Martelella endophytica: one gene and its partners. The protein of the gene in region 1 interacts with the protein of each later gene in a pairwise test. Links are inferred from orthologs where the notes say so. Each region holds a gene or a part of one and is shown on either strand. Other genes may lie near its edges.

Evidence for each region.
Region 2: the proteins of TM49_RS21210 (region 1) and TM49_RS19545 interact in binary tests that used the Escherichia coli proteins (3 or more experiments, as listed by UniProt). The link is inferred for Martelella endophytica from one-to-one orthologs.
Region 3: the proteins of TM49_RS21210 (region 1) and TM49_RS16535 interact in binary tests that used the Escherichia coli proteins (3 or more experiments, as listed by UniProt). The link is inferred for Martelella endophytica from one-to-one orthologs.

The regions. Positions count from the first base shown.
Region 1 is NZ_CP010803.1:4,546,778-4,551,386, forward strand. The notes cover bases 872-3,673. They hold TM49_RS21210 (P-II family nitrogen regulator), read right to left. Parts: upstream 2,547-3,673; coding sequence 2,196-2,546; downstream 872-2,195. Other genes in these bases: TM49_RS21205 (ammonium transporter), read right to left, coding at 872-2,173; tesB (acyl-CoA thioesterase II), read right to left, coding at 2,890-3,673. Outside these bases: TM49_RS21200 (FtsK/SpoIIIE family DNA translocase), read right to left, coding at 1-591; more of TM49_RS21205, read right to left, coding at 845-871; more of tesB, read right to left, coding at 3,674-3,792; TM49_RS21220 (ubiquinone biosynthesis hydroxylase), read left to right, coding at 3,916-4,609. UniProt on the Escherichia coli protein: Involved in the regulation of nitrogen metabolism. Regulates the activity of its targets by protein-protein interaction in response to the nitrogen status of the cell.
Region 2 is NZ_CP010803.1:4,219,644-4,224,865, reverse strand. The notes cover bases 1-3,415. They hold TM49_RS19545 ([protein-PII] uridylyltransferase), read left to right. Parts: upstream 1-329; coding sequence 330-3,215; downstream 3,216-3,415. Other genes in these bases: murJ (murein biosynthesis integral membrane protein MurJ), read left to right, coding at 3,212-3,415; mutS (DNA mismatch repair protein MutS), read left to right, coding at 1-277. Also shown: more of murJ, read left to right, coding at 3,416-4,771; trpS (tryptophan--tRNA ligase), read left to right, coding at 4,873-5,222.
Region 3 is NZ_CP010803.1:3,602,859-3,607,664, forward strand. What follows is about bases 1,045-4,043. They hold TM49_RS16535 (two-component system sensor histidine kinase NtrB), read right to left. Parts: upstream 3,116-4,043; coding sequence 1,973-3,115; downstream 1,045-1,972. Other genes in these bases: ntrC (nitrogen regulation protein NR(I)), read right to left, coding at 1,045-1,971; dusB (tRNA dihydrouridine synthase DusB), read right to left, coding at 3,112-4,043. Also shown: TM49_RS16525 (sensor histidine kinase NtrY-like), read right to left, coding at 1-246; more of ntrC, read right to left, coding at 514-1,044; more of dusB, read right to left, coding at 4,044-4,128; TM49_RS16545 (bifunctional 2-C-methyl-D-erythritol 4-phosphate cytidylyltransferase/2-C-methyl-D-erythritol 2,4-cyclodiphosphate synthase), read left to right, coding at 4,274-4,806.

The DNA of each region.
Region 1 (4,609 bases):
TTCGGCGACCGGCTTCGGCTGGCGAACGATCAGCCCGGCCGCATAGAGCTGCAAAAACAGCGCCGGTACCGCGAAGATCCCGCCGACGATCAGTGCCGGCAGGCCCGAGGGATAATGGCCGATGAAGAGCGCGGGAAAGCGCAGGATCAGGTCTCCCGAGACCCCGCCGAGACCATTCGGCAGCGGCCAGGTCGGCGGCGGCGGGAAGCAGCCGAGGACTGCAGCGGTGACGATCGCGCCGCCGATCCAGGCGAAGAAACGCGATGGCTTGCGGTGGATGCGCCGTCCCGCCATCAGCGCCAGCGACCAGGCCAGTACCGGCAGGAGCGCGAACACGCTGGCAAGGCCGAGTGCCTGCATCACGACATCTGCGAAATCGGCGCCGGGATAGCCCAGAATATTCGTCGGCAGCCGGCCGGTGGCATGCGAGCCGCTCGGGTCGTCGACATTCCATGTGGCCATGGCGGCGATGGCAAAGCAGAGGCCGACGAACAGGGCAAAGCCGAAAAGGGCTGCGACCTGGCGCAGGATGAAGCCGAGCAGGGAAAACCCGCCGCCGTGCTTTTGTCCGATTCGCTCTGCCTCAGCCATTGCTCTGCTCATGCCCCGATCCGCTCTTTTGCGCCGGTCGCCCGTCGGCTGCCGGCTTTCGCTACCTCGTTCCGCCGGCCGGAAACCAAGGCTCCGCAGCCGGAATTCTTCCGCGAGGCTAGCAGCGATGGGTTAAAGCCTCTTTAACCATCACCGCGGGGCTCAGCTTTTTGCGAATGACAAAAAAAGCCCGGGTCGAACGACCCGGGCTCTTCCGGCCCGCCAGGACGGCGGACCGATATCGATGAAGGAATTACATGAATTCCGGATAGGCTTCGACGCCGATTTCCGCCTTGTCGAGACCTTCGGTCTCTTCTTCCGGCGAGACGCGGATGCCCATGATGGCCTTGAGGATGAACCAGATGACCAGGGAGACCACGAAGGTGAAGACGCCGATGGCGACGATACCGATGATCTGGGTGCCGAAGCTCGTGCCGTCATTGGTGAGCGGAACGATGAACGTGCCCCAGATACCGGCGCAAAGGTGAACCGGGATCGCACCGACAACGTCGTCGATCTTCAGCTTGTCGAGCAGCGGAACAACGGCAACGACGATGACGCCGCCGATGGCGCCGATGAACAGCGCGGCCGGAACGGACGGCGTCAGCGGCTCGGCCGTGATCGAGACCAGGCCGGCGAGAGCGCCGTTGAGGACCATGGTGACGTCGACCTTCTTGTAGATGATCTGCAGAAGGATCATGACGATGACGGCGCCGGCGCAGGCTGCGAGGTTGGTGTTGACGAAGATCTTCGAAACATCACCCGCATCGGCGATGGAGCCGAGGGCGAGCTGCGAACCGCCGTTGAAGCCGAACCAGCCGAGCCACAGGATGAAGGTACCGAGAACGGCGAGCGGGATGTTGGAACCCGGCATCGGATGAACCGAACCGTCGGTGCCATACTTGCCGAGGCGCGGACCGAGAACCAGAGCACCGGCGAGAGCGGCCCAGCCACCGACGGAGTGAACCAGCGTCGAACCGGCGAAGTCGGAGAAGCCCATTTCGGACAACCAGCCGCCGCCCCACTGCCAGGAACCGGTGATCGGGTAGAGGATACCAGTCAGGATGACGGTGAAGACCAGGAACGGCCACAGCTTGATGCGCTCGGCAACGGTACCGGAAACGATCGAAGCGGTCGTGGCGCAGAACACCATCTGGAAGAACCAGTCGGAAGCGACCGAATAACCGGCAGAGCCGTCATCCATGCCCGGGCCCGGGAAGACGTAGGGGCCGAACGAACCGATGAAGCCGCCGTCGACGCCGGTGTACATCAGGTTATAGCCGGTGAACCAGAACATCAGGCCGCCGATGGCATAGATGGCGACGTTCTTGAGGCCCTGCATCGAGGCGTTCTTCTTGCGCACCAGGCCCATTTCGAGCATGGCGAAGCCCGCGGCCATCCACATGACCAGGAAGCCCATCACGAGGAAGAGCAGGGTGTTGAAGACTTCGGCGGTCGCCGGCGATACACCCGTGGCCGTGGAAAGGTCGATCACGGTCTCATCCTGCGCAAGCGCGGGAAGGGCAAAGGCAACCGCACCAAGTGCAGCAGCGCCCGCAATGAGTTTGAGTTTGGAAGACATAGACTGATTACCCCCTGCTGTCTTACAGCGCTTCGGAATCGGTTTCGCCGGTGCGGATGCGCACGGCCTGTTCGATGGAATAGACAAAGATCTTGCCGTCACCGATCTGGCCGGTCTTTGCGGAAGAGGCGATCGCCTCGACAGCCTTTTCCACCACGTCGGCAGCAACCGCGACCTCGATCTTCAGCTTGGGAAGAAAGCTGACGGCGTATTCCGTGCCGCGATAGATCTCGGTGTGTCCTTTCTGCCGGCCGTAACCCTTCACTTCGGTCACGGTCAGGCCCTGAATGCCGACTGCGGTGAGGGCCTCGCGCACCTCATCCAGCTTGAACGGCTTTATGATGGCCATCACAATTTTCATCTGGTTTCCCATCCTTTGTTACCCTCGGCTCGCTGAGCCGAATCTCCTACCGCCTGCAAAGGAATTCTTCAGCGGCCTATCAGACACATACAAAGTCCGTGCCAGATTCGATCATCCAGCGTAATCCTTTGTTTTTCATGAAGCTTTTGTGTAACTGGCAGCAAAGATGGCAGTTCGCGGCAAAGTTAGGGCGGATTGATGCGCAATTCGCGGCATTTGCCTAAATTATGTGCATTTGACAGCTTCGAAGTCGCCCTGCATTTGCCGAAACCGGTCGCGACACCGATCGACAACGCTTACCTGCGCGCATTATGGGCAAACAAGGCCCTCTACGCCACGTATGGGGAAAGCGGCCTCAGCCGCCGCCCTGCTCGTAAAACCGCGGTGCGTTTTCGCGTATGCGGATGAGCCCTTCCTGGGCCACGGAAGCCACCAGCCTGCCGGCCCGATCGAAGATCTGCCCCTGCCCCAGCCCGCGCGCGTTGCCGGCAAAGGGGCTGTGGTGCACGTAGAGCAGCCAGTCGGAGACATCGAAGGTGCGATGGAACCAGACGGCATGATCGAGGCTGGCGCCCTGCACCCGGTCGGAGAAGACCGAACTGCCGTGAAAATAAAGCGTCGAATCGAGCAGCGTCATGTCGGACATGTAGGCGAGGAAGGCGGCCTGGTAGTCGCGCCCCTTCGGTGGTTCGCCCGTCGCCCTGATCCAGATGCACTGCCCGCGCGAGCCCTTCTTGCGCCAGAGAAAATCCTCGAGGTCGACCGGCCTCAGCTCGATCGGCCGCTCGCGCTTCCAGTAGTTGCGGATCGGCGCCGGCGCATGTTCGCTGTCGTTCATCAGGTCACTGGCCGAAAGCGCCTCCGGTGGCGGCACGTCGGGCATCTCGTCCTGGTGCTCGAAGCCCTCCTCCTCGACCTGGAACGAGGCGGCCATCATGAAGATCGGCTTGCCGTGCTGGATGGCACGCACGCTGCGGGTGGAAAAGCTGCGCCCGTCACGCATGCGGTCCACCTGGAAGATGATCGGCAGGCTGGTATCACCGGGACGCATGAAATAGCCATGCAGCGAATGAACGAACTGCCCCTCCCCCACGGAGCGCTGGGCGGCCACCAGGGACTGCGCGACGACCTGACCACCGAATACACGCTGCCAGGTCGTTACCGGGCTGCCGCCGCGATAGAGATCCTCCTCGAGCCGTTCGAGATCGAGCAGTCCGGCAAGCGCGGCGCCGCTTCCTCCTTCATTGGCCTGTGACATTGCGTTGCGTTCCCTATATATCATTCGGATGAACCGTGCGCCCGCAATGGTGCCTCGGTAACCCGTCATTTTGTGTTTCAGGCTATCCGGACGGTTTCGTTTTCCCGCCCCGATGCGCTAGATATCGCAACGCCATATAGCAGCTTCCACCCGAAGGGGCGAGAAGCGTCAGCAACAAGGGAGCGCGCAATGAAGGACATCATCATCGTCGGCGGTGGCTATGTCGGCCTTTCGGTCGCCGTCGCCGTGAAAAAGGCAGCGCCCCATCTCGACATCACGCTGATGGAAGCCGCTCCGGAACATGTCTGGGAAAAGGACGAGCGCGCCTCGGCCATCATTGCCGCCGCGATCAACATGCTGAAGACGCTGGAACTCTGGGACGAGATCCGCGAGCACGCCCAGCCGATCAACGACATGATCGTCACCGATTCGAAATCGGGCGAGCCGGTGAAGCCGGTGTTCCTCACCTTCGCCGATCGCTCCGAGACCAGCGGTCCCTTTGCCTACATGATCCCGAACGTCGCAATGGTCCGCGCGCTGCGCCGCGCTGCCGAGGCACTCGGAATCACCATCCGCCACAACGCCGCCGTCACCGCGCTTTCGAACGATGGCGCCCAGGCGACGATCACCCTTGCCGGCGGCGAAACGGTGTCGACGCGTCTTGTGGTGGCCTGCGACGGCGTGCGCTCGCGGCTTCGTGACATGGCCGGCATCCGGACCGTCAAGTTCGACTACGGCCAGTCGGGCATCGTCACCACCGTCGCCCATGAGCGCCCGCACAACGGCAGGGCAGAGGAACATTTCCTGCCGGCCGGCC
Region 2 (5,222 bases), 330 kb from region 1 along the record:
ACGCCTTGCCGGCCTGCCTTCAGCCGTCGTCAAACGGGCGAAATCGGTGCTGGCGCGACTTGAGGACGCCGACCGCAAGAACCCGGCCGCGAACCTCATCGACGACCTGCCGCTGTTCCAGACCGCGATGCGAGCCGACCCGGCCGCGCAGAAGCCGTCCGAGGTGACGGCCCTGCTTGAAACGCTCAAGCCGGATGACATGACGCCGCGCGAGGCGCTGGATGCGCTCTATGCGCTGAAGCGGAAATTGAGCGAGGACATTTCCCTTGGCGACTGATTTGCTCTAGAAAGCCATCAAAGGCGCAATCCGCCGATAAAAAGGCAATGCAATGCAGACCACCGCAGAGGCGCAGCGCGACAAGGCTGCTCAACTGAAAACCGCCGAGACCGACCTGTTCGCGATGACGGATATCCTCGATCCGTCGGCGCTGAAGACGGAGCTTCGGGCGATTGCCAGGCGCAATGGCGGCAATACGGACAAGACCCGTCAGGTCCTGCTCGCGCATCTGAAGGAGGTGAACCGCCTCGGCCGTGAGCACGCCTATACGCTTCTGAAGGAAGACGGTACCGGTTTGGGCTGTGCGCGGCGGATTTCCTGGCTGCAGGATCAGATACTGATCGCCCTGCATAACCTCGTCTCCAAGGATCTTTTTCCCGATGCGGCGAGCGATTTCACCGTCACCGCCGTTGGCGGTTATGGCCGCGGCACGCTGGCGCCGGGTTCCGATATCGACCTTCTGTTCCTGATCAACGGTTCAGACCGCCGAGAGACGCTGCAGGCGATCGAATATATTCTCTACATGCTCTGGGACATGGGCCAGAAGGTCGGTCACGCGACCCGCAATGTCGATGAATGCATCAAGCTCTCCAAGGCCGACATGACGATCCGCACCTCGATCCTCGAGATGCGCTTCATCGCCGGTCGCAAGACGCTCGCCAATACGCTGGAGCGGCGCTTCGACAAGGAGATCGTCGCCAGCACCGGCCCCGATTTCATCGCCGCCAAGCTTGCCGAGCGCGACGAGCGCCACCGCAAGTCTTTCGATACGCGCTATCTCGTCGTGCCCAACGTCAAGGAGGGCAAGGGGGGGCTGCGCGACCTCAACACGCTTTTCTGGATCGCCAAGTATTTCTACCGTGTGCGCGAGCCCTCCGAACTGGTGTCGCTCGGCGTGCTGTCGCGACAGGAGATGAAGCTTTTCAACCGGGCCGAGGATTTTCTCTGGGCCGTGCGTTGCCACATGCATTTCCTGACCGGCAAGGCGGAGGAGCGGCTGTCCTTCGAGATCCAGAACGACATTGCTCGGGCGCTCGGCTATCAGGACAGGCCTGGGCTCTCGGCGGTCGAGCGGTTCATGAAGCACTATTTCCTGGTGGCCAAGGATGTCGGCGATCTTACCCGCATCTTCTGCTCGGATCTCGAGGAGCAGCAGGCAAAGGCGGCGCCGACCATCGGCCGGGTCTGGACGAAGTTTGCACGGCGCCAGCGCAAGATCCCGGGGTCCATCGAGTTCGTCAATGATTCTGGCCGTATCGCCCTTGCCGATCCCGACGTCTTCCGTCGCGATCCGGTGGCGATCATCCGCTTTTTCTACGTCGCGGTGATCAACGACCTCGAATTCCACCCGGACGCTCTCAAGGTCGTCACCCGCTCGCTATCGCTCATCAATGCGGAGCTGCGCGAGAAGGATGAGGCGAACCGGCTGTTCCTGTCCATTCTGACCTCCCGCAACGATCCGGCGCTCTATCTCCGGCGGATGAACGAAGCCGGCGTACTCGGCCGCTTCCTGCCGGAATTCGGCCGCATCGTCTCGATGATGCAGTTCAACATGTATCATCACTTCACCGTTGACGAGCATCTGATCCGCGCCGTTGGCGTGCTGTCGGAAATCGAAAACAGCGAGGGCGCTTCCGAGAAGCATCCGCTGGCGGCAAGCCTGATCGGCCGCATCGAGGATCGCACCGTGCTCTATGTCGCCGTGCTGCTGCATGATGTCGCCAAGGGCCGCAAGGAAGATCATTCGATCGCCGGCGCAAGGGTGGCGCGAAAGCTCTGCCCGCGTCTCGGATTGACGGCGAAGCAGACCGAACTCGTCGCCTGGCTGATCGATAAGCACCTGCTGATGTCGATGACATCGCAGACCCGCGACCTCTCCGACCGCAAGACCGTGATCGACTTCTCGGACCAGGTGCAGTCGCTCGACCGGCTGAACCTGCTCTTGATCCTCACCGTCTGCGACATCCGCGCCGTCGGCCCGGACGTCTGGAACGGCTGGAAGGGGCAGCTTCTCCGCACGCTGTACTACGAGACCGAGATCCTGCTCTCCGGCGGCTTCTCCGCGGTGTCGCGCAAAGCCCGCGCCGAGCGCGCCGTGGAAGCGCTGGCGGAAGCGCTTGCCGGCTGGAGCGATGCCGACCGGCAGAGATATTCGAGCCTGCAGTACCAGAACTACCTGCTCTCCGTGCCGCTCGAGGATCAGGTGCGCCATGCCCGCTTCATCCGCTCTGCCGACAAGGACGGCAAGCTGTTTGCGACCATGGTTCGCACTCACGCGTTCCACGACATCACCGAGATCACGCTCCTGGCGCCCGACCATCCGCGGCTTCTGTCGATCGTCGCCGGTGCCTGCGCGGCGACCGGTGCCAACATTGCCGATGCGCAGATCTTCACCACCACGGACGGCCGCGCGCTCGACACGGTCCTGCTCAACCGCGCTTTCGAAGATGATGCCGACGAGCTGCGCCGGGCAACCACGATCGGCAAGCTGATCGAGGATGTGCTCTCCGGCCGCAAGCGCCTGCCCGATGTGATCGCCACCCGCTCGCGCGAGCGCAAGGCGGCGAAGCCCTTCTCCGTGCAGCCGCATGTCTCCGTATCGAACCTGCTCTCCAACGTCTTCACCGTGATCGAGATCGAGTGCCTCGACCGCACAGGCCTGCTTGCAGACGTGACGCAGACGCTCTCCGAGCTCTCGCTCGACATTCAGTCGGCGCGCATCACCACCTTCGGTGAGAAGGTGATCGACAGTTTTTACGTGACCGACCTCGTTGGCGCCAAAATCACCAATGAGAACCGCCAGGCGGCAATCGTTGAAAGGATGAAAGCGGTGCTCGACGACAATAGCGACGCCTATCGAAAGGGCATGCCGCCGGGCATGCTGCTGCCGGCCGAGGCCGGGCGCGACATCGGGAAGGACGAGGACGACGCTCAATGAGCCTCGCCGGCAAGTTCGCGACCGTCGGGGGCGCGACGCTGGCCAGCCGTATCTTCGGCTTTGCCCGCGAAACCATGATGGCGGCCGCCCTCGGCACGGGGCCGATGGCGGACGTCTTCTACGCTGCCTTCCGGTTCCCTAACCTGTTCCGCCGGCTCTTTGCTGAAGGCGCCTTCAACGCCGCCTTCGTGCCGCTGTTCTCAAAGGAGATCGAGGAGAACGGGCTGGAGGGTGCCAAGCGCTTCTCCGAGCAGGTGTTCGGCGTGCTGTTCTCGGCGCTCTTCGTCATCACCCTGGTGATGGAGCTGGCGATGCCGCTGATCGTGCGCTTCATCATCGCACCGGGCTTTGCCGGCGACCCCGACAAGTTCGACATGACCGTCCGCCTGTCGATGGTGATGTTTCCTTATCTGATCTGCATGTCGCTGATGGCGATGATGAGCGGCATGCTGAATTCGCTGCACCGCTATTTCGCTGCGGCGATCGCGCCGGTCTTCCTCAACGTCGTCCTGATCGCCGTCCTCGGCTACGGCGTCTATCAGGGTGCCAACCCCGAACGGATGGCGCATTATCTCGCCTGGGGCGTTCTCGTTGCCGGTATCCTGCAGCTTGCCGTCGTTGCCATCGATGTGCGCCGCGCCGGCATCCGCTTCGGTTTCCGCATGCCGAAGATGACGCCGAAGATCAGGCGGCTGATCGCGCTTGCCGTGCCGGCTGCCATCACCGGCGGCGTTATCCAGATCAACCAGATCATCGGCCAGGCGGTCGCCTCCGGCAAGGAGGGAGCGATCGCGGCTCTGCAATATGCCGACCGGCTCTACCAGTTGCCGCTCGGCGTTGTCGGTGTCGCGGGTGGCGTGGTGCTGCTGCCTGAGCTGTCCCGGGCGCTGAAGGCCGGCAATGTTGCCGAGGCCTCGCACGTCCAGAACCGCACCATCGAATTCGTGCTGTTCCTGACGGTGCCGGCCGCCTTCGGGCTGATGGCGATCTCGCCGGAAATCACCCGCGTGCTTTATGAGCGTGGCGCCTTCATGCCGGAGACCACGGCGCTGGTCGCCGCGATCATGACGGTCTATGCCTTCGGACTGCCGGCCTTCGCGCTGACCAAGGCCTTGCAGCCCGCCTTCTATGCCCGCGAGAACACCAAGCTGCCGATGCGCTTTACCCTGATTGCCGTCGTCATCAATTCCGTTCTCGCCATCAGCCTGTTCCCGATCCTCGCCGAACGCGGCATCGCGCTCGCCGAAGTCGTGTCGGGCTGGACCAACGTCGTGCTGCTCGCATCGACACTCGTCATCAGCGGCCAGCTCCGCTTCGACAGCCTGCTGCTGCGACGCATCCCGCTCATCCTGATTGCCGGCGGGGCGATGGCCGGTGCGGTGAAGTTTGCAGCGGTGCACTATTCCCGATGGTTCCAGCCGGAAACGCCGTTCCTCGTCCAGCTCGGCGGCATCATTCTGCTGCTCGCCATCGCGCTCGTCGTCTATTTCGGCCTCGTGCTCGCCACCGGCGGCGTCAATCGCGCGCTATTGAAACGGCTGGTGAAGCGCGGGTGAGGCCACGCAATTTTCTTTGACGCCGCCCGCACCGCCGTGCATAAGCGCACCGATAAAAATTCAACCATCCGGGCCTTCCACCCGTCCGAAAGAGACCAGACATGAGCGAATTCAAGCCGCAAATCTTCTCCGGCGTGCAGCCGACCGGCAACCTTCACCTCGGCAATTATCTCGGTGCGCTGCGCAAGTTCGTGGCGCTGCAGGACCAGATGGACTGCATCTACTGCGTCGTCGACATGCACTCGATCACCGCGCAGCTCGTCCATGACGACCTGAAGGGCCAGACGCGCTCGATCACCGCGGCCTATCTGGCCTCCGGCATCGACCCGGTGAAGCATATCGTCTTCAACCAGGCGGCTGTGCCGCAGCACGCCGAACTTGCCTGGATCTTCAACTGCGTCGCCCGCATCGGCTGGATGAACCGGATGACACAGTTCAAGGACAAGGCCGG
Region 3 (4,806 bases), 940 kb from region 1 along the record:
AAGGGTAACCACTTCGCGGCCGATCAGGAAGATCAGCGCCAGCACGAACAGGGAGTTTGCGGCCACAAGGCCGACCACGACGTGGCCGGTCGGTTTGATCGGTGTCAGGCCAAGCAGGACGAAAAGCGATAGGAACGCGGTCAGCAGCGCGCCGACAACAAGGAACATGCCGGGCGATCTCAGGATCGCACGCGCCCGCCCGCTGCCATAGGGCGCTTCGGGAGCACCTGTTCCATCCTCCTCCACCGGTCTCGCGCGGAAGATGTCGCTGCCTGTTTCGCTGTCCGCCGTCATAACCACCGTTCTCTTGCAGCCGGTCTGACCCTAACCCGCCGCGCGCCATGCTCCCGCCGACTCAGTCATGCGGGTGCTTTCCATCCCCTGAGGAGCATATGCAACAGAATGTGGCACAAATGCAACGGCAAGCATCGGGGCGAAAAAGGTCCCGATGCCGAAAAAGTAGATAGAGAATTGTGATTTCAATTCGCTACAGGGGTCGATTGAAGCAGAACATCAGTTCGCCGATCCCCGTGAACTGCGATAGACCGAGACGCCGAGTTCGCGAATCTTCTTGCGCAGCGTGTTGCGGTTCAATCCAAGAAGATCGGCAGCACGGATCTGATTGCCGCGCGTCGCCGTCAGTGCCGCGAGAATCAGCGGGTACTCGACCTCGTTCAGAACTCGCTCGTAGAGGCCGGGCGGCGGCAGGCTCTCGCCGAAACCGGCGAAATAGCTGCGCATGTTCTCCTCGACGGCCTGGGCGATCGTCGGCATGCCATTGCGCACCGTGGCCCCTTCGGCGGGCGCCTCCGGCTGGTCGGCCTGGAGTTCCTGCTCGACGATCTCGCGGGTGATGACCTCCTGCGGATAGAGCGCCATCAGCCGGCGCACGAGGTTTTCAAGCTCGCGGACATTGCCGGGCCAGGGATAGGCCTTCATCGCATCGAGCGCCTGCTGCTCAAAGCGCTTGCCGCCGAGCCCCTCGACCTCGCCCTCGTTGACGAAGTGCCGCACCAGATCGCCGATGTCCTCGGCACGCTCGCGCAGCGGCGGCAGGCGCAGCGGCACGACGTTGAGGCGATAGTAGAGATCCTCGCGGAACAGGCCCTGGTTGATCGACTGCTTGAGATCCTTGTTGGTGGCGGCAACGATGCGCACATCGGTGCGGATCGGCGTGCGGCCACCGACGGTTGTGTACTCGCCCTGCTGCAGCACGCGCAGCAGCCGGGTCTGGGCATCCATCGGCATGTCGCCGATTTCGTCGAGGAACAGCGTTCCGCCCTCAGCCTGTTCGAAGCGGCCGGAGGAGCGGGTCTGGGCACCGGTAAAGGCGCCCTTCTCATGACCGAACAGTTCGGATTCGATCAGGTCACGCGGAATAGCGGCCATGTTGATGGCAACGAAAGGACCGTTGCGGCGCTTGCCGTAGTCATGCAGCGCGCGCGCCACCAGTTCCTTGCCGGTACCGGATTCGCCGGTGATCATCAGCGTCAGATCGGTCTGCATCAGGCGAGCGAGGACGCGGTAGATTTCCTGCATTGCGGCGGAGCGGCCGACAAGCGGCATGCCATCCTGCATGTCGTCGCCAAGCGGCGCCGGCTTGCGCTTCGGCTCCGAAAGCGCCCGGCCGACGATGGCGATCAGTTCGGTCAGATCGAAGGGCTTCGGCAGGTAATCGTAGGCGCCCTTCTCCGACGCACGCACCGCCGTCATGAAGGTGTTCTGCGCGCTCATGACGATAACGGGCAACTCGGGCCGCGACTTCTTGATGCGCGGCAGAAGGTCGAACGCATTTTCGTCCGGCATGACCACGTCGGTCAGCACCAGATCGCCCTCGCCGGCCGAAACCCAGCGCCACAGCGTGGCGGCGTTCGAGGTGATGCGGACATCGTAACCCGCCCGGCTCAGCGCCTGGTTCAGCACCGTGCGGATGGCGGCATCGTCGTCGGCGACAAGAATGGTAGCTGTCATCTTAGTCTTTTCCTGTCTTCTGGCCGTCGGGTTCTACCGGCAGCGGCAGAACGTCCTTCGAAACCGGCATGAGAATGCGGAATGTGGTGCGTCCGCTCATGTTTTCGCACTCGATGATGCCGCCATGGGCTCCGATGATCTTCGCGACCAGCGCCAGGCCGAGGCCCGTGCCGTTGGTCTTGGTGGTAATGAACGGATCAAAGAGGTGCGGCATCAGGTCCGGCGGAACGCCCGGCCCGTTGTCCTGCACGCAGAACTCGAGCGGCAGGGAGATTTTTTCCCGCGTGCCGGCAACCGACATGCGGATGCCGGGACGATAGGCGGAGGTGAGGAAGATCTCGGCGTCCGGCCGGTCGGCGACCGCTTCGCAGGCATTCTTCACCAGATTGAGGAAGACCTGCACCATCTGGTCGCGGTTGGCGAAGATCAGCGGCAGCGAGGGGTCGTATTCCTCGGTGATCTTGATGTCGCGGGCAAAGCCGGCCTTGGCGATCGCCTTCACATGGTCGAGCACGGAGTGGATGTTGAGCGGCACACGATCAATCGGCCGCTCGTCGGAGAACACTTCCATACGATCAACGAGCGAAACGATGCGGTCGCTCTCATCACAGATCAGCCGCGTCAGCGCCCGGTCGTCGTCGCTGGCATTGGTTTCGAGGAGCTGGGCGGCCCCACGAATGCCGGAAAGCGGGTTCTTGATCTCATGGGCCAGCATCGATGCCAATCCCGTCACCGAACGGGCTGCGGCACGGTGCACGAGCTGGCGGTCGATCTTGTCGGCCATAGAGCGGACCTGGAAGACCAGCACGACGGCCCCTTCTTCACCCACCGGCGCGACGTAGATGTCGACGAGTTTCTCCTGGCCGAGCTTTGGCGAGGACAGGTCGACGCGATATTCGTTGACCGGCGCCTGACGTTCGCGCACCTGCGCGATGAGCGCCAGAAGCGGGCTGTCGAACGGGATGAAATCGGAGAGCACGCGGCGCGAAAGATGCGCGGCACTGGCGCCGAAGAACACTTCGGCCTCCCAGTTGGCATAGGAAATATGCCCGCTCTCCTCCACCAGCACGACCGGGTTCTGGATTGCGTTCAGAACCTCGATGGCAACGCCATCGGCGGATCTGCCACCCTGCGACGGTTTCATGCTGCCTTCCTTTCTTCGCCTGCGCCTTCGAGCAGACGCTCCAGCCGGGCAAGAACAAAGGCGGGATCGCGCGCCGTCATGATCTCGGCCTTGGCTGCGGCGGGCGCATCGGCGACAAGCCGGTCGATATACCAGCCGAGATGTTTGCGGGCGTGACGCACGCCCACGTCGGTTCCGTAGAAGGAAAGCATGTCCTGATAATGCTCCAGAACGATTGCGTTGATGTCTGCGCGGGTGGGCTCAACGGCGCCGGCAAGGACGCCGGCATGCCAGGGCCGGCCCTGCGTTGCCCGGCCCGTCATCACCGCCGTCACGCCGGGACGGGCCAGGAGATTGGCGGCATCCGCGCGGGTTTCGATATCGCCATTGGCGATGAAGGGGACGGAGACCTCAGCCGCGACGCGTGCGACCGCGTCCCAATCGGCGCGACCGGTGTAGAACTGCATGCGGGTGCGGCCGTGGACGGTGATCGCCTGAACGCCGGCATCCTCCGCCCGCTTCGCGAGTTCGGCCGCGTTCAGGCTGTCATGATCCCAGCCGAGCCGCATCTTCACAGTGACCGGCACCTTCACGGCGGAGACCGTTGCCGCGATGATGGCGAGCGCCGTCTCCGGTTCGCGCATCAGCGCCGAGCCGGTATAGCCACCGACCACCTTCTTGGCGGGGCAGCCCATATTGATGTCGATGATGTCAGCCCCGTTCGCCTCGGCGATGCGGGCGGCTTCGGCCATGAAATGCGGATCGCGGCCGGCAAGCTGGACCATATGCGGCCTCAGCCCGGCGCTCTTCAGCCGCGCCCAGCTTTCGGCCGTGTTGAAGGTCAGTTCGCGGCTGGCAATCATCTCGGTGACGACAAGGCCTGCGCCATAACGCCAGGCTAGCTTGCGGAACGGAAGATCGGTGACGCCGGACATCGGCGCCAGCACAACCCGGTTGCGCAGCTTGACATTGCCGATTTCGAAAGAATCCGATGGATTGGGAACTGGCAAATGACTATCTTTCATGCAGCGCATCACACTGCCCTATTTTTAGACAAGTCCCTACCCTTTGCCAAGCCATTTCGCCTATCCTTCACAAAATTTAGGCAAATGCTGGAAAATTGGTGCAAGGCGGGTAAGGTCGCGCCATCGGGAATCATACTGGGGCTCTTAACCGGTTATGTCAGCAAACGAAAGCTTCAATCCAGGCGTTGTCATCGTGGCCGCGGGCCGCGGCGAACGCGCCAGTGCGCCGGAGGAAGGGCCGAAGCAATACCGCCCCATCGGCGGTCGACCGGTCATCGCCCACACGCTTTCGGTGTTTGCCGAATGGGGCGGCGCCACGGCCGGCGTGGTCGCCGTGATCCATCCGGACGATGAGGCGCTGTTTGCGGCTGCCGTACCCGAGAATGCCGGCATCCGCATCGTCCATGGCGGGACGACGCGCCAGCAGTCTGTGCTGAACGGGCTGGAGGCGCTCGCCGAACGCAACCCCAGCCATGTCCTCATTCACGACGCGGTGCGTCCCTTCTTCGACGTTGCGCTGCTGGAACGCGTCTGTGACGGGCTGAGAGCCGGCAGCGATGCGATCCTGCCGGCCATCGCGGTTGCCGACACGTTGAAAAAGGCGGATACCGATCACATCGTCACCGAAACCGTGGCGCGCAGCGGTCTCTTTGCCGCACAGACGCCGCAGGCCTTTGCCTTTGCGCC